3 regions of the Enterococcus sp. 22-H-5-01 genome follow, and region 1 is predicted to be linked to each of the others. Evidence: predicted binding sites of a transcription regulator. Region 1 holds the regulator's gene; each other region holds the start of a gene.
The links. Region 1 encodes NrdR, which represses ribonucleotide reductase genes. Its sites were predicted from a motif close to ACACNATATATNGTGT; they were not measured.
Positions count from the first base shown of each region.

Region 2: a site for NrdR is predicted at 3,833-3,848, ahead of nrdH (glutaredoxin-like protein NrdH). Genes of this name have one in related genera too.
Region 3: a site for NrdR is predicted at 2,347-2,362, ahead of ACQKTA_RS07470 (deoxynucleoside kinase). Genes of this name have one in related genera too.

Region 1 is NZ_CP189993.1:721,962-727,949, forward strand. Features, by position in the region: gene ACQKTA_RS03590 (tRNA (adenine(22)-N(1))-methyltransferase) at 1-526, opposite strand, end outside; gene dnaI (primosomal protein DnaI) at 646-1,572, opposite strand; gene ACQKTA_RS03600 (replication initiation and membrane attachment family protein) at 1,572-2,897, opposite strand; gene nrdR (transcriptional regulator NrdR) at 2,909-3,382, opposite strand; gene coaE (dephospho-CoA kinase) at 3,565-4,164, opposite strand; gene mutM (DNA-formamidopyrimidine glycosylase) at 4,171-5,010, opposite strand; gene polA (DNA polymerase I) at 5,127-5,988, opposite strand, start outside.
Region 2 is NZ_CP189993.1:41,555-47,542, forward strand. Features, by position in the region: gene ACQKTA_RS00220 (TPM domain-containing protein) at 1-112, opposite strand, end outside; gene nrdF (class 1b ribonucleoside-diphosphate reductase subunit beta) at 268-1,233, opposite strand; gene nrdE (class 1b ribonucleoside-diphosphate reductase subunit alpha) at 1,307-3,466, opposite strand; gene nrdH (glutaredoxin-like protein NrdH) at 3,548-3,766, opposite strand; gene ACQKTA_RS00240 (FeoA family protein) at 4,161-4,637, shown strand; gene feoB (ferrous iron transport protein B) at 4,638-5,988, shown strand, end outside.
Region 3 is NZ_CP189993.1:1,456,253-1,462,240, forward strand. Features, by position in the region: gene ACQKTA_RS07460 (Cof-type HAD-IIB family hydrolase) at 1-560, shown strand, start outside; gene ACQKTA_RS07465 (magnesium transporter CorA family protein) at 606-1,511, opposite strand; gene ACQKTA_RS07470 (deoxynucleoside kinase) at 1,631-2,287, opposite strand; gene mvk (mevalonate kinase) at 2,708-3,649, shown strand; gene mvaD (diphosphomevalonate decarboxylase) at 3,642-4,631, shown strand; gene ACQKTA_RS07485 (phosphomevalonate kinase) at 4,632-5,720, shown strand; gene fni (type 2 isopentenyl-diphosphate Delta-isomerase) at 5,710-5,988, shown strand, end outside.

The DNA.
Region 1 (5,988 bases):
ATAACTCTTTTAATGAATAGGTGGTGGCGGCAGTATTTTTTTCAGCTACGATAATTTCATAAACTTTTTGATTTTCTTCAAGGATTGATTCAGCGATAATCGTATAACCTTCTTGAACTAGCCATTCACGTAATTGGCGTTCCCCAACATTTGGTTGTAAAATCAAGCGTTCATTACCAGATAGGCGTTGCTGTTCTTTTCCTCGTTGTAAAATATCTCGAATCAAAACACCGCCCATACCACAGATAGTGATTGCTGATACCTCATCCGCTAAAGTGACTGCTTCTAGGCCATCCGCTAAGCGAACATCGATTTTATCTACTAAACCATTTTTTGCTACTTGACGTTTGGCTGATTCAAAAGGACCTTTAACTACTTCACCGGCAATTCCATATGAAATTTTATTTTGTAACATCAAAGCGACAGGCAAATAAGCATGATCAGAGCCGATATCTGCCAGTCTAGCTCCTTGAGGTACATATTCTGCAGCTTTTTGTAAACGCATTGATAAGTCTTTGGCATTCATTTAATCCACATCCCATTTTTAATTATAACACTCATTAAAAAAAAGCCCCCTAAAAAAGAGCAAAATGATAGCGCTTTTTAATAGGGTATTAGCTTTTTTCTTAGAAAAATTTCTTTTTTTTAACCATTTCGGCGATTTTCACCAATCACCCAAACTTCTCTACTTAAATATCGAACGCGTTCCATGATCCGTTTTGCTTTTAACGGTTCTTCATCGCCGCGCTGTGTAACGGATAGATGTTGCTCCAATTGATTCATATTGAAATTCGATGAAAAAAAGGTCGGTAATTGTTCTTGCATTCGATGTTGTAAAATGACACCTAAGACTTCATCGCGAATCCAAGCGCTCATCGAATCGGCTCCGATATCATCGATCATTAAAATCGGTGCTCGCTTGACTTCATCCAATTTAGGACCAACTTTATCATTTGAGATCGCTTGTTTCATCTCACCCGCAAATGTTGGAAAATGAATCAAGGTCGTTTCAAAACCCTTAACAGCTAATTCGTGGGCAACCGCACCTAATAAATACGTTTTACCTACACCGAAATCCCCAACTAAATAAAGTGCTTTATGAAAATTTCTAGGATTCTCTTCATATTGATTAATAAAATCTAAGGTTGCTTCTAATGCTTCACTTCGACCCGAGGTCACTTCAAAATTACGGATGGAAGCTTTACGAATATCTTTTGGCATATCAACAGAATTCACCCGATTGCGGATCTCTTCTTCACGTTTGCGGCGAAGCAAGTCATCTGTCGGCACATACGTCACATCGATAAAGTGAAAATTCAAACTCAATTGCGGCTCATAGCCTGGTGCGATCATCGTCGGATCTGAATTCAAATATTTTTTCTTTTCTTGGACGAATTCGTATAGTTTTGCAAAAGACTTTTCAATGTCTTCTTGTGTCAGTTTTGCTTTATGCACTTCGATGAATTGATTCACGTCCGGATCAGCTAACACTTCTTCCATCATTTGTCGGTAACGACCATCGACACCGCGACTTTTAATGATGCGATTTAATTCTTTTCCTACATCTTCCATTAATCGTCACCTTCTTTGTTTAAATATGCTGCTAATTTACGATTCAGCTCAGCTTCCTTTTCAGGGCTGAGTTTTGTTTCTTTTGGCGGTTGTTTGATATGTTCAGGCAGTGCCTCTTTTCGTCCGGCTCCTCTTTTTTGATAACTTGGCCGAGTCGCTTGCGGTTTACGAACAAGCTTTTGATTGTTTTCTCGAACATGATTAATCGCATCTTCCGGCGTTGCGATTTTCTTTTGGGCCCAATCATTAGCAATCGCATTGAGATAGTTCGCATTGATCACTGCTTGATTTTGGATGACTAAAATATAATTGATGATGATATTGATCACACTCTTCGGTAATAGATTCCGACCAATCAGTTCTTCTAATAAACGGACTTCCGTATTTGTCTCAAAGCCGCCTTTTTCACGTTTGATAGCTCTTAAAAAAGTAACTGGCGCAATTTTTTTACTTTGAGCAATAATTTCTGTTTCTTGGGGTGAAAAATTATTTTCAGCACTCGTTGATTTCTCAGTAGACTGTTCTTTCACCTTTGTCGCTTCTGCTGCAACATTCGGCCGTTTTTCTTTGTTCATCAATTGACGTAAGTAATTAAAGTTCAGGCCATTTTTTTCACCCGCACTTGCTTTAGCTACATATTCAGCTAAGTCAAGTTCGTTCAAACCATAAAGTGTTTGAAAAGTTTGTAGTTTTTCTCGTTCTTCAATCGTTAAAATCAAATTGAACCGGCGCAATTGTTGACTGAAAAGCGACCAGTCAAAATCACTTTTTTCTGTAAAATCATCTTGTGTTTGTTCTAGGATCTCACTCTGGCTAGCAAAGGCTTGTTCATCTAAACGATAGACTTCTCGAAAGCGTTTAGTAATATTTTGGGCTTCAGACCTATCGATCATTTTAGGTTTGAAACGTTCAACTAAACGCCCATAGCGACGTTTGCCGATTTTATCCATCAATAAATAAGACATTAAAGGATCTTGGAAAAATTTTTCCGGCGTTAATGGCGCACGCAAAGCATAAAGTAATTGCATCCCTAATTCCGGGTCTTCCTTTTGATACGTTTCTAATAACCCGATACCTTCTAAGTGTTCTCGTGCTTTTAAAAAGTGCATCAACCCAGTATCGATTGCGGATAAAAGATCAGCGTGCATAAAACTAGCGCTCATCCCTTCTGCATCAATATCACTTTTCATTGTAAAATAAACACTTAATGCAACACTACCGATAATCGGTTGGTATAAATACACTAAGGCATCACGCTTGCTTTCATCGAGCTGTGGCTCACCATAAACAGTGTAAAAGGTGCTAGGTTTTAATTCTTCTGCCACAAAAAAGCCTCCTAGTCATTATCTGTTGATTTTGCTTTATCAACAATTTCTTGTAATTCTTTCAAAAAGACGGACATATCTTTGAATTGTCGATAAACACTTGCAAAGCGGATATAGGCAATCTCATCAACACTCATCAAATCTTCCATAACAAATTCTCCGATTTTACTCGTTGGCATTTCATTTTCTCCCATGCTGCGTACACGATTTTCAACATGATCAACGATTTGTTCCATCTGCTCCATCGCAACTGGGCGTTTTTCCGCTGAACGAATAAGTCCGCGTAAAATTTTATCACGGCTGAACTCTTCACGATCACCATTGCGTTTTACTACTAATAAAGGAACGACTTCGATTCGTTCAAAAGTTGTGAAACGAAATCCACAATTTTCGCATTCTCTACGACGACGGATCGCACGTCCATCGTCCGTTTGCCGGCTATCGATCACTCGAGAATTATTATGATTGCATTTTGGACAACGCATATTCTCCCCCACACTTTCTTGACTATTTATAAATTCACTTTAATTTGTGAAAATTGATTTGTTCATTCATTTTTTATTCCACAAATAACCTTTTGCTACTTCTAGTTATTCGTTTATATAACAAGAGTTTACCATAACAAAGCGACTAAAAAAAGCGTCGTACTGCTACGACGCTTAATTCTTTAAGAAACAAATTGATTTTTGATCAGCCAATCGATAACTTGTTTTCTCAAATATTCGAGAGAGCCGCAATTATCAAAAATAATCTCTGCTTTTTTCTTTTTCATTTCCAATGACATCTGACTGTCGATCCGTTTTTGTGCATCTGATTGTGATAGTAAATTGCGTTTCATCAAACGTTCCAACTGATATTCGGGAGTAACATAAACAACGGCTACCGCATCCATCAACTCTTCATAACGGCCTTCATACAATAAAGGAATATCTACGATCACTAAATTGCTGAGTGACTTAGCAGCCATTGTTTGTTGTGTGATTTCTTTACGTATAAAGGGATCCAGTACGTGATTTAATTGTTGGCGTTTTTGTTCATCGTGAAAAACGAGATCGCCTAATTTTTTTCGATCTAATCGGCCGTCAGCTTGCAAAATTGCTGGACCAAATGTATCGATCAAAGCTGCTAACCCCGGTGTCTTAGGTTCAACAACTTTTCGAGCGATCAGATCACCATCAACGATTGGAAATTGTCTTTCGGCAAAAATTTTTACTACAGTCGACTTTCCGCTTGCGATTCCGCCGGTGATTCCTAGTACAAAACTCATCGCTTTCTATCCTTTCGACTCGTTTAATTTTTGACAATGCGGACAAAGATGGGTACCGCGTTGAGCTACTTTGATTTTAATGATCGGTGTCCCACAGCGGGGGCAAGGCGTACCTGTTTGTCCATAAACATGTAATTCCTGTTGGAAATGACCTGCTTCGCCCAAAGCGTTTAAATACGTACGAATCGTTGTCCCGCCAGCTTCTTTAGCTTTTGCGATGACTTCAATAATCGCTTCGCGTAATTCGGCAACTTCCTTGGGTTTCAATGTATTTGCTGGACGTTCTGGGTGGATTTTAGCTAGCCATAATACTTCATCGACATAAATATTGCCTAGCCCAGCAACGATTTTTTGATTTAGTAATAGCGGTTTGATCATTGTCTTCGCTTTCCCTAAGTTCTTTGCGAATTGATTTAACTCAAAGTCTTCCTCAGTCGGCTCAGGTCCTAGCTGTGACAATCCTTTATACTCTTTTGCAGTTCCTTTTTGTAATAACGCCATTCTACCGAATTTTCGAACATCATGATAGATCAATTCTGTCCCATCTGTAAAAATAAAACGAACATGGCTGTGTTTGTCTAGCGGCGTTGCCTCTTTGAAAAATTCATATTTCCCTTCCATTCTCAAATGGGAGACCATCTCATAGTGAGTAAATTCAAAAATCAAATATTTTCCTCTTCGCGTTACTGTTTCGATCGTTTCGCCAACTAATTGACGATTGAAAGTTTCTACTTCGGGAAATTCAATGATCCGCGGCCAATAAACATCGACTTTCGCGGTCGTTTTGCCTGTTACTAATGAAACCAATCCTCTTCTTACTGTTTCCACTTCAGGTAATTCTGGCATTCTCTACACGTCCCATTCTATCTAAAAATAGTCATTCGTAAAACCGACTGGAAATTTATTTAAACTAGTTGCTTTGAAACGGTATAAAAGAAGCTGGAATCTCTTCCAGCTTTTTTCTATTTCGCTTCGTACCACGTTTCGCCCCAATTACTATCGGTTAACAATGGCACATCTAATTGTACCGTATTCTCCATGACATCTTTTACTAATTGATCCAATGCTTCTAATTCACTTTCAGGAACTTCAAATACTAGCTCATCGTGAACTTGTAACAACATCGTTGCTTGTAAATCAGATTCTTTTAGTCGTTTGGCCATTTCGATCATCGCCAATTTCAATATATCGGCCGCACTACCTTGGATTGGTGTGTTAATAGCCGTCCGTTCAGCAAATGACCTTACATTGAAGTTTCGTGAATTGATATCGGGTAAATAACGACGACGATTATACAGTGTGGCTGCATAGCCTTTATCTTTGGCTTCTCTGACACTTTCTTCCATATAACGTTTTACATCCGGATAGTTTTCAAAATACGTATCGATGTATTCTTGTGCCGCTTTACGTGTGATTCCTAAATTTTGCGACAAGCCATAATCAGAGATCCCATAAACGATCCCGAAATTTACCGCTTTAGCATTGCGCCGCATATTAGGTGTCACCTCAGCTTCAGAAACGTTGAAGACCCGCATCGCCGTACTTGTATGGATATCTATTCCGTCACGGAAAGCTTGCTTTAAATGTTCATCGCCTGAAATATGCGCCAATACTCTCAATTCAATTTGCGAATAGTCCGATGAATAAATCAACCAATTTTTTTCTCTCGGTACAAAGGCTTGACGGATCTTGCGTCCTTCTTCTAAACGAATCGGAATATTTTGCAAGTTAGGATCTACTGAACTCAAACGGCCGGTTTGAGTTAGAGTTTGGATATAGCGCGTATGGATCTTGTTGTCTCCTTGAATCACTTTCAACAAGCCT
Region 2 (5,988 bases), 680 kb from region 1:
TTGCTTGAGATAAGACATGGGCTTGATCATCTACAAAAATGGTATCAGCATGAACATCATTACCAATAAAAATAAGAAACAGCAGAGTAAATAAAAAAAGGAATCGTTTCATTGTGGCGCCTACTTTGTATTTTTTTCTATTATTATGGCGGTTTATGCAGACTGTGACAATCGTTTTTTAGGAAAATGATGAAATAAAAAACTTGACGAGTGTTTTTCTCGTCAAGTTAGCGATTTATTTATGTTTTACAGTGATAATATTGAATTTTATTCAAATCCGATGAGATAATCGTCATCATTCATCGCTTCAACTTGTCCCAATAAATAGCCATTCCCAACTTGTGAGAAGAAATCGTGATTGCTGGTTCCGGTTGAAATACCGTTCATAACGATTGGATTGACATCGTCTGCGGTGTCTGGGAAAAGGGGATCCATTCCTAAATTCATCAATGCTTTATTGGCATTATAACGTAAGAACGTTTTGACTTCTTCGGTCCAACCGATTGCATCGTACAATTCTTCTGTATAGCGTTCTTCATTTTCATACAATTCATACAACAAATCGTACATCCAATCTTTCAAACGTTCTTGCTCTGCTTCCGGTAATTCATTGTAGCCGCGTTGGAATTTATAACCGATATATGTTCCATGGACAGATTCATCCCGGATGATCAGTTTAATGATCTCGGCTACATTGGCTAACTTATTGTTGCCTAAATAATAAAGCGGCGTATAAAAACCAGAATAGAATAGGAATGTTTCAAGGAAGACACTCGCAATTTTCTTTTCTAGCGGTGTGCCGTTCTTGTAGATTTCGTTGATTCGTTCGGCTTTTTTTTGCAAATATTGGTTTGTATTCGTCCATTCAAAGATGTCTTCGATTTCAGCTTTAGTATTCAATGTACTAAAGATCGATGAATAGCTTTTGGCATGGACTGATTCCATAAATTGAATATTGTTTAAAACCGCTTCTTCATGTGGGGTACGGACATCTTTTCTCAATTGATCCATGCCGCTTTCTGATTGGACGGTATCAAGTAAAGTCAAACCGCCAAACACATACCCAACGGTAGTTTTTTCAAGGTCTGATAATTTACGCCAGTCATCTAAGTCGTTAGATAAGGGGATCCGTGTATCCAACCAAAATTGTTCTGTTAATTTTTCCCAAGTTGATTTATCGATAATGTCTTCGATTTCGTTCCAGTTAATGGCTTCATAATAAGTTTCTGCCATGGATATTCCTCCTAAGATAGTAAGTTAAACGATAGAGTACCCCTCGTACAAAAGCACGAGAGGCAACTAGGTTTTAGATGACACAACTTTCACATTGATTTGAGCCGATCTCTTCAGCATCATCGGTAAATGTCCGGACATAATAGATCGATTTACAGCCTTTATAAAAGGCATAGTTCCGTAAAATATTCAGATCACGTGTTGTTTGTTTGCTTTCTGTTTTCCATTCGTATAAGCCTTCTGGAATTTCAGAACGCATGAACAAGGTCAAGCTCATTCCTTGATCGATATGTTGTTGAGCCGTTGCATAGACATCGATCACTTTACGCATATCCATATCATAGGCAGAAGTATAGTAAGGCAAGGTATCATTGTTCAAGTAAGGTGCTGGATAATAAATTTTACCGATTTTCTTTTCTTGGCGCTCTTCGATCAAACGAGTGATCGGATGCAAGCTGGCGCTAGTATCGTTGATATAAGAAATCGAGCCATTTGGTGCAACAGCTAAACGGTTTTGGTGATACAAGCCGTCTTCTTGCACCGCTGCTTTCAAAGCTTTCCAATCTTCAGCACTTGGAACAAAAATATCCTTAAAGATTTCTTTGACCTTAGCTGTTTTAGGTAAGAATTCGCCTGTTGTATATTTATCGAAATAAGAACCATCAGCATAAGCTGATTTTTCAAAATTATGGAAAGTTGTTTGACGCTCTTTCGCTAAGGCATTGCTTTCCATTAAGGTCCAATAATTCAACAAGGTGAAATAAATATTCGTGAAATCAATCGATTCTTCAGAGCCATAGGCCATCAAATGTTTGGCAAAGAAGCTGTGAAGCCCCATTGCCCCTAAACCGATTGTATGGTTAAGCTGATTGCCATTTTGGATCGATGGTACCACATCGATATCTGATTCGTCAGTTACGAAAGTCAAAGCTCTGACCATTGTTCGAACAGATTGTCCAAAGTCAGGACTTTCCATTAAATTGACGATATTCGTTGATCCTAAGTTACAAGAGATATCTGTTCCTAAAACATCGTATTCTTGACGACCATTGATCAATGAAGGGGTTTGGACTTGTAAGATCTCTGAACATAAATTACTCATCACGATTTTACCATCTACTGGATTTGCACGATTCGCTGTATCGATATTGATGATATAAGGATAACCAGATTCTTGTTGCAATTTAGAGATTTCATTTTCTAAGTCACGCGCACGAACTTTTTTCTTGCGGATATTTGGGTTAGCGACTAAATTATCGTATTCTTTTGTGATATCGACGTAAGAATAAGGCACACCATATTCACGTTCGATCCCATAAGGACTGAATAGATACATCTCTTCATTTTTACGAGCCAATTCATAGAATTTGTCTGGTACAGTGATTCCAAGTGATAATGTTTTAACTCGAATCTTTTCATCCGCATTTTCTTTTTTAGCTGATAAAAACATTTCAATATCAGGATGGAAGACATCTAAATAAACGACACCGGCACCTTGACGTTGGCCTAATTGATTTGAGTAAGAAAAGCTATCTTCAAATAATTTCATCACGGGTACCACGCCACTTGCGGCACCTTCGTAGCCTTTGATCGGAGCACCAGCTTCACGCAAGTTAGAAAGATTGATTCCTACACCGCCTCCGATACGAGAGAGTTGTAAGGCAGAGTTGATCGAGCGACCGATACTATTCATATCATCGGTTACTTGGATCAAGAAACAAGAAACTAATTCACCACGACGTTTACGGCCAGCATTCAAGAAAGAAGGGGTCGCTGGCTGATAGCGTTGATGAATCATTTCGTCGGCTAAAGAAAGTGCCAAATTTTCATCGCCATCAGCAAAATACAACGCATTATAAGCAACCCGATCTTCATAACTTTCTAAGTATTCATCGCCATCATTGCTTTTTAAGGCATATTGAGAATAAAATTTGTAGGCTGCCATAAATGATTTAAAAGTAAAGTTTTGTTCTTTTAAATAAGTAAATAATTTTTCAATAAAGGCAGGGGAATATTTTGCGATAAAGGCTTCTTCCAAAAAGTCTTGTTCTAGTAAGTAGTCGATTTTTTCTTGCACAGAAGAAAACGCATGCGTGTTAGGCTCAACATTTTCTTTGAAAAAAGCGGCTAGCGCATCTTTATCTTTGTTTAATGGAATCTGTCCATTGACTGGACGATTGATTTCGTTGTTCAATTTGAAGTAGGATACTTCACCAAGATCTTTTAAACTCATTTCGTCACATCTTTCTCTTTAAAATTTTCTATCTATATAATGAAGAAAAACTTTGCAATCATGGGACCGCAAAGTTTTGAACTACGCTAATGCTTTCAATTGATCTGGGCGAAAACCGATGATGGCTTGTTGACCGCCGAAGATAACAGGGACACTTTGAAAACCTTGATCTTTTAGGAAACCTAGAGCTTCGGGTTCGTTGTCGATATTGATTTCTTCGAATGAAATTTGATTTTCAGTTAAATAACGTTTTGTCATTTTACACTGCATACAATTATTTTTTGAATAGACTTTTACCATAAGACTACCTCCTCTGATTTCTACATTTCCTAGTATAAAAGATGTAGTAGAAAAGTCAATCGTTAAACACTATATATTGTGGTGGTAAAAGAGTGGTATACCACTCTTTGTGTTTTTTGCAAAAATATTGAAAACAGGTGAACTCAAAGGAAAATGCCTTTTTAATTGCTTGATTCAAGAAGGTCAGTGTTTTTTTACCTAAAATAAGTTTTTTTAATAACGTAAATCTTAAAATAAAATCAAATGTATCTCTGCTTGTCAAATAAACTGCTCAAAAATAGCAAAAATCTTCGACCATTTATTGACTTTGATATCAAATGAGGCTATTCTTATTGAGAAAGATTCTCATTACTGATTAAGTAGATAAAATAAGCCGACATAAATGGAGGAAACTATGACAACTTTAGCAGATATATCATTGAACCAAGTCGTTCAAATCGATGAAATGACGTTAGAAAATGACTTAAAACATAGATTACAGGATTTAGGGATGATCGTTGGCTCAAAAGTTGCTTTAGTCAATCATTCTGGTGAAAATGGTATCGTCCTTTTGCAAAATACCCGCTTAGCATTATCGCGTTCTTTATTAAAACAAATACTTGTGAAAGACCTAACGCAAGCGCAAGAATCTTGGGTATCATTGGATCAATTACGTGCAGGTGAGCGGGCGGTGATTGTCAATGTCCACGGAACAGGTGCAGTCAAACGTCGGTTGATGGACATGGGATTGACCAAAGGCACACCGATAAAGGTAGTGAAATTAGCACCGCTGGGGGACCCAATCGAACTAAGAGTCCGCGGTTATGAATTAAGTTTACGAAAAAGTGAATCTGAAATGATCGTGGTATCGAAAGAAGAGGGGGCGGACTAATTGACACAGTTACATATTGCTTTGGCAGGAAATCCTAACAGTGGGAAAACTAGTACGTTCAATGTATTGACTGGGACCAATCAGTTCGTAGGAAATTGGCCTGGGGTAACAGTTGAACGAAAAGAAGGGCGTTATAAAAAGAACTCAGAAGTAACGATCGATGATTTGCCAGGGATTTATTCTCTTTCGCCTTACTCGCCTGAAGAAGTAGTGGCTCGGGATTATCTGTTGTCAGGGACGCCGGATGCGATCATTAATATCATCGATGGAACCAATTTAGAACGGAATCTTTATTTGACGACTCAGCTGATCGAAACGGGTATTCCAGTGATCGTCGCAGTCAATATGATGGATATCGTTAAAAAAAGCGGCAAACAAATCAACTTAGAAAAATTAGCTTATGCACTAGGTGTACCGGTCGTCGGTATCAGTGCGCTGAAAAATTTTGGAATTGATAAAGCCGTAAGCGAGGCGGTGCATCTAATTGAAAAAGGACAAGCTGAAGTCAGCTTTCCACATTATGATCGTCGTCTAGAAGCTGCACTCAGTGAAATCGAAGAAACTTTGGGTAGTACTGTTCTAGCAAAATATAGTCGTTTTTATAGTGTGAAATTATTTGAGCGTGATGAACAAGCGCTCAAGCAATTGGATTTAAGCAAAATCCAGCAAAAAGAAATTACAGAAATCATTCAGATTACAGAAAAGATTTTTGGCGATGACGCAGAAAGTTTGGTCATCAATGAACGGTATAATTTTATTACTCATTTAACAACGCTATGTGTCGTGAACGGAGATCAATTTAAAGTATCGTTTTCAGATAAAATCGACCACATCATCACTAATCGTTTCTTAGCGTTGCCGATTTTTGGTTTAGTGATGTGGCTGATTTATTATATTGCGATCCAAACCGTTGGAACGATGGGAACTGATTGGGTCAATGATCAGTTATTTGGTTCGATCGTACCTAATTTTGTCAGTTCGACTTTACAAGCTTGGCATGTGGCCGCTTGGATGCAGAGCTTGATTTTAGATGGGATCATCGCCGGTGTCGGCGCAGTGCTAGGCTTCTTACCGCAGTTGATGGTACTATTTTTATGTTTAGCTATTTTAGAAGACTGTGGTTATATGTCCCGCATTGCTTTCGTCATGGATCGAATTTTTCGCAAATTTGGGTTGTCAGGTAAATCGTTTATTCCGATGTTGATCGCCACCGGCTGCGGCGTACCCGGAGTCATGGCTAGCCGGACGATTGAGAATGAAAAAGATCGTCGGATGACCGTGATGCTAACGACTTTTATGCCTTGTTCAGCTAAATTGCCGATCATCGCTTTAGTGGCAGGGGCCTTTTTTC
Region 3 (5,988 bases), 730 kb from region 1:
AAGAATCTCCGATGTCATTTGAGCTTTTAGCTCAGTTATTTGAATTTGGCTCTAAGTATGATGTTGCGATCCATCTTTATACGTTTGAACAAACCTATGTGTATCATAGCAATCCGAATGAAGATGCCTATCTTTCAACGATTCCTCATGAAAAACGAACGGACGATGATTTTTCCTTTTTGGAAAAACAAACGTGTTATAAAGCCTTGTTCCAAAACTTAGATCGTCACTATCTGGAAAAAATCGAACAAGACATGCCGACTGAACTTCATGAAGCCTTAGAAATTAGTTATTCATCGAATCGTTATATCGAATTTAATCCGAAAGGTGTCAATAAAGGGACGGCTTTAGAAAGTTTAGCCGCTCATTTAGCGATTCCCATGGATGAAACAATTGCTATCGGAGATAATACTAACGATCTTTCAATGATCCAAACAGCTGCTTTAGGTGTTGCTGTGGCAAATGCGATTCCTGAAATCAAAAAAGCTGCTCAATATACTACAATTGCGGATCACGAAAACAGCGCAGTTGCCGAAGTCATCGAAAAATTTATTTTATAAAAAAAAGTCTGAGACACGAGTATAAATACTTTTGTCTCAGACTTTTTATCGTATTCGGCGCCATAATACCAAAATCAGCCAGATCGATAATCCTAAACTGATTACTAAAGAAATGATCCACCCTACTTCTGAATGCGTAAAAGGTAATGGCATATTCATCCCGAAAAAACCTGTTACGATCGTGGGAATCGTTAACAATAACGACCAGATCGTCAATATTTTCATCGTATCATTCAAGTTATTATTCAGAAGATTATTATACGTTCCTGATAATTGATCCAATATCTCACTGGATAATTTCGTCATCTCAACAGCTTGCTTTGCTTCGATCAATGCATCGTCGAGTTCTTCTTTTTCTTGTTCTGTAAAACTAGAAAAAATTGACTGTGCCTTGATCTGTTCTAAAAGAACAGCATTTTGCTTAGTAGCAGTCACTAAATAGACTAAGCCGATTTCTAAATCAGAAAGAGCTAATAAATTTTTATTCGTCGTTTTTTCTCTTAATTTTTTATTCAGTTGGATCCGCTGGCTATCTACTTCTTCTACTAAAGGAAAATAATAATCGGAAATCAAAAACAAAGTATGAAAAAGCAAACTAGCTGCACTTTGATTTGGTTCGTCGTTCAATAAACGTTCAATGATATTTTCAACATACATCGTTCGTTCATTGACAAAAGAAAAAAAACGCTGGTCTTTTAAGATAAAAGCCATCGGACTTGTCTCATAATGATTGTCTTTTTTCAGCAGATTCGGAACTTTAAAAATCAACAATAATGCTTTTTCTGTCGGATCATATTCAACCCGTGCTCGTTCATTTTTATCCAAAGCATAGGTCAGCATTTCATCACTAATGGAATAACGTTCTTTCAATTTTTTTACTTCATGAGATTGGGTACTATCTACATTGATCCATGAACTAAGATCTTGATTAAATGTTTGGCTACTGTCCATTTTTGTGCTCCTCCACTTTCCTTCATCAATTTTTAGTATACCAAAATCGATCTTTGGTTGCTCCTATCCACGCTTTGAATGACACAAAAAAGCACGCAATTTTCTTTGCGTGCTTTGACTTATTCTGCTGGTACAGCTTGAACTTCTAAAATTTTTTCATCGATCATGCGAATGACTTCTTCACGAGCTGTAAGATCATCGACAAAGTTCAATTGGTCGCCATCGATTTGAATTTTAGGACTTTCATTATAGTCTTCATACCATTGATCATAACGACGATTCAATTCTTTATAATAATCATATAATGTCGGGTCAAATTCCAATTGTTCATATTCACGACCGCGTTTTTGGATTCTTTCCATCATCGTTTCAAAAGAAACGCGAATGTGGACTAATAAATCTGGATGTTTCTTCTGAGCGGCATAAGGCAACTCTTGCATCATATTTGCTAATAATTCATCATAAACTTTTACTTCAGTTTCAGTTGCTCGACCTAAGTCCGCATTTAAATGGAACAATAAAGAATCTTCATAGATCGAACGATCCAAGACATTATTGTCATCTTGCATCGCTTTTTTGATGCTATCAAACCGTTTATTTAAAAAGTAAATCTGCAATAAAAAGGCATACTGCTCTGGATCTGCATAAAACAATGGCAATACTTCATTATCTTCAATTGATTCATAAAAAGCTTGACTCCCCAAATGCTCAGATAACATTTCTGTCAAACTGGATTTCCCTGCTCCGATGGTTCCTGCTAGTACAATCACGCTCATAAACCTCCAACTCACTTCATACAAAATATGGTGCATAATTCTCAACTCAACAAATATACCCCCAATATATGGTGTAGTCAAATGAAAAATACAAAGAAATAATTATCTCTGCTTCTAAAGAATGTTTAAAAATATGAGGATTATCGAAAACTTTTCAGCGGTTTCGTTTACTTGTCGCAAGACTGTGAGTAAAATGGAAAGAGACTAAATTTGATAATTCCGATATAATAAGAATGATAGAAAAGCATTCCTATTTACAAGTTAAATAAACAAAATGTATTATTTTTTATAAAAGCTATTTAACTTAAATCAAATAAAAACCATACCCCTACATAAAAAAGTATCTTGCTACACCTCTTTCTAGAAGCAGACTTATTTTATGTGAGATAACTACTCTAAAATGAATTAGGAGTTTTTTTAATGAAATCGATCAGCACGGGTTATGCCAGTGGGAAAATTATATTAATGGGCGAGCATTCTGTTGTATATGGCGAGCCTGCAATTGCGTTCCCTTTTTCAGGGACAGGTATTCAAGCAACGATTCGTAAAAACAAACTTGAATCATGGATTGAGTCTAGTTTCTTCCACGGACCGCTCAGCGAAGCACCTACTACGATGCGCAACGTTACTATTTTACTTTGGTATTTGGTTAAGCATTTTAAAATTCCAGAACCTTTTTACTTAAAGATTGAAAGCTCCATTCCTGCAGAACGCGGAATGGGCTCCAGTGCTGCAGTAGCTGTTGCAATCACGCGGGCGGTTTTCGACTGGATGGAAGAGCCTGCGACCCAAGAGAATGTTTTATATTTCGTGAACCAAGCAGAAGCAGTCGCACACGGTAATCCAAGCGGGATTGATGCTACAACCATCAGTGGAACTGAACCAATTCGTTATCAAAAAGAAATTGGTTTCCAGCCTTTCCAATTGAATATGGACGCTTTTTTAGTTGTTGCCGATACAGGTATCAAAGGACAAACACGTAAAGCTGTTCGCGACATCGCAAAATTAAGGGAGTTAAGACCTCGCGAAACAGCGAAACAAATCAAATCTCTAGGGCGATTGACACAACAAGCACAACAAGCGATTCTAAAAAATCAGCCGCATATTTTAGGAGATTGTATGAATCAAGCACAAGGCTTACTACGTTTATTAGGTACAAGCAATCGCCATTTAGATCATTTGATCGAAACGGCTTTAAAACATGAAGCTTTAGGAGCAAAATTAACAGGCGGCGGCCGTGGGGGCTGCATGATCGCCTTAGCAGAAAATGAAACGAGCGGACGGCAACTACAGCAAACACTATTAGATGCCGGGGCGCGCAATACATGGATTGAAGGGTTAGGTGTGTATGCACATGTTTAGCGGGAAAGCGAAAGCTTATACGAATATTGCCTTAATTAAATATTGGGGTAAAAAAAATCAAGAATTAATTTTACCAATGAATAACAGTCTATCTTTAACATTAGATGCTTTTTATACCGAAACAACAGTCACTTTTTCAACTGAATTCACGGAAGACCAATTTTATTTAGACAATCAATTACAAGATTCGAAAGCGACTATCAAAATAAGTCGCTTTCTTGATTTAGCCAGAAAAAAAGCCGATTGTACCTTATTCGCTGTCGTTAAAAGTCAAAATTTTGTTCCTACTGCAGCAGGACTGGCCTCTTCCGCTAGCGGATTGGCAGCTTTGGCTGGAGCAGTTAGTGCTGCTTTGAATTTAGATTTGTCGCCGATCGCACTATCTCGTCTAGCACGCCGAGGTTCGGGCTCTGCCTCTCGTAGTGTTTATGGCGGTTTTGCCGAATGGGAAAAAGGAAATTCCGACGAGACTTCTTATGCAACCAAAATCATTAGTAACGATTTCGAACAAGATTTAAGTATGATTTTTATTGTAGTTAATGATGCAAAGAAAGATGTTTCTAGCCGCGATGGCATGCAACGAACAGTTGAAACTTCTTCATTTTATGATGGCTGGCTGCAAAGTGTTCCGAAAGACTTGGCTAAAGCCAAAGCTGCGATTGCAGCAAAAGATTTTACGGCTCTAGGCGAAGTGACTGAAGCAAGTGCGCTAAAAATGCATGGCACTACATTAGCCGCTACACCTCCTTTTACATATTGGTCAGCTGAAAGTATGAAGGCAATGAATCTTGTTCGTCAACTAAGAACAACCGGTGTTTCTTGCTATTTCACAATGGATGCTGGGCCTAACGTCAAAGTTTTAGTTGAGCGCAAAAATGAAGAAAAAGTTCTTGATGAGTTAGCTAAACATTTTGATCCAACTCAATTGATTGTCGCTCATGCAGGACCAAGTATTGAAATTTTATCAATGGAGGAAGCATAAATGATCGAAGTATCTGCACCAGGAAAACTATATATTGCCGGCGAGTATGCGGTGGTCGAACCTGGACATCCTGCCATCATTGTCGCCATTGATCAATTCATTACGGTAACGATCGAACCGGCTAAAAAAAGCGGCAGTATCCAATCGACCCAATATAGTGATTTGCCTGTACGTTGGACTCGACGTAATAATGAACTCGTTTTGGATATTCGTGACAATCCTTTTCATTATATTTTAGCTGCCATCCATTTCACTGAAAAATTCGCTCAAGAAAAAGGCAAAAAATTAGCCTTCTTTGATTTAAAAGTTACGAGTGAATTAGATAATTCAAATGGACGTAAATACGGTTTAGGTTCTAGCGGTGCCGTGACCGTCGCAACTGTTAAAGCATTAAACGCCTTTTACGAACTGAACTTATCACAATTAGAGCTATTTAAATTAGCGACGTTAGCCCATTTAAATGTCCAAGGAAACGGTTCATGCGGAGATATCGCAGCTAGTTGCTATGGCGGCTGGCTAGCTTTTTCAACTTTCGATCATGATTGGGTCTTAAGTAAGTTAGCTAACGAGAAATTAACAGACTTGATCGCTTACGACTGGCCAAATTTAAATATCGAACCACTAAAAGTCCCTGAAGATTTACGTTTGTTGATTGGTTGGACTGGAAGTCCTGCTTCTACTTCGGATTTAGTTGATCAAGTTCATCAATCTAGGGATGAGAAGAAAACTTCTTACGAACAGTTTTTGACCGATAGCAAAGACTGTGTGGACCAAATGATTCTAGGATTCAAACAAAATGATGTGTCATTAATTCAATCAATGATTCGAAAAAATCGTACATTACTTAATCAACTAACGAGCCTCAGCAACGTCTCAATCGAAACTGAGGAACTAAAAAGACTAAACGACTTAGCGGAAAAATATGGCGGCGCAGCAAAATCTTCTGGTGCTGGCGGTGGCGACTGCGGTATCGTAATCGTCGATAAGCGGGCTGGCATCTTACCTTTGATGAGCTCATGGGAAAAGGCTGGTATTACCCCATTACCTCTACATGTTTATCACTTAACGGAGGATCACTATGAATCGTAAAGACGAACATATCTCATTAGCTCGGGCCTTTCACCATAAACAAAAAGAAAATGATTTTGATGCTGTACGCCTGATTCATTCTTCTTTGGTTAAAACAAAGTCTGATTCTATCGACTTGAGCACTGAAATTCTTGGTTTAAAATTAGCTGCTCCGTTTTATATCAATGCCATGACAGGTGGAAGTGAAAAAACCAAAAAGATCAACCATGATTTAGCGATCATCGCACGGGAAACAAATTTGATGATGGCGACCGGCTCTGTCAGTGCA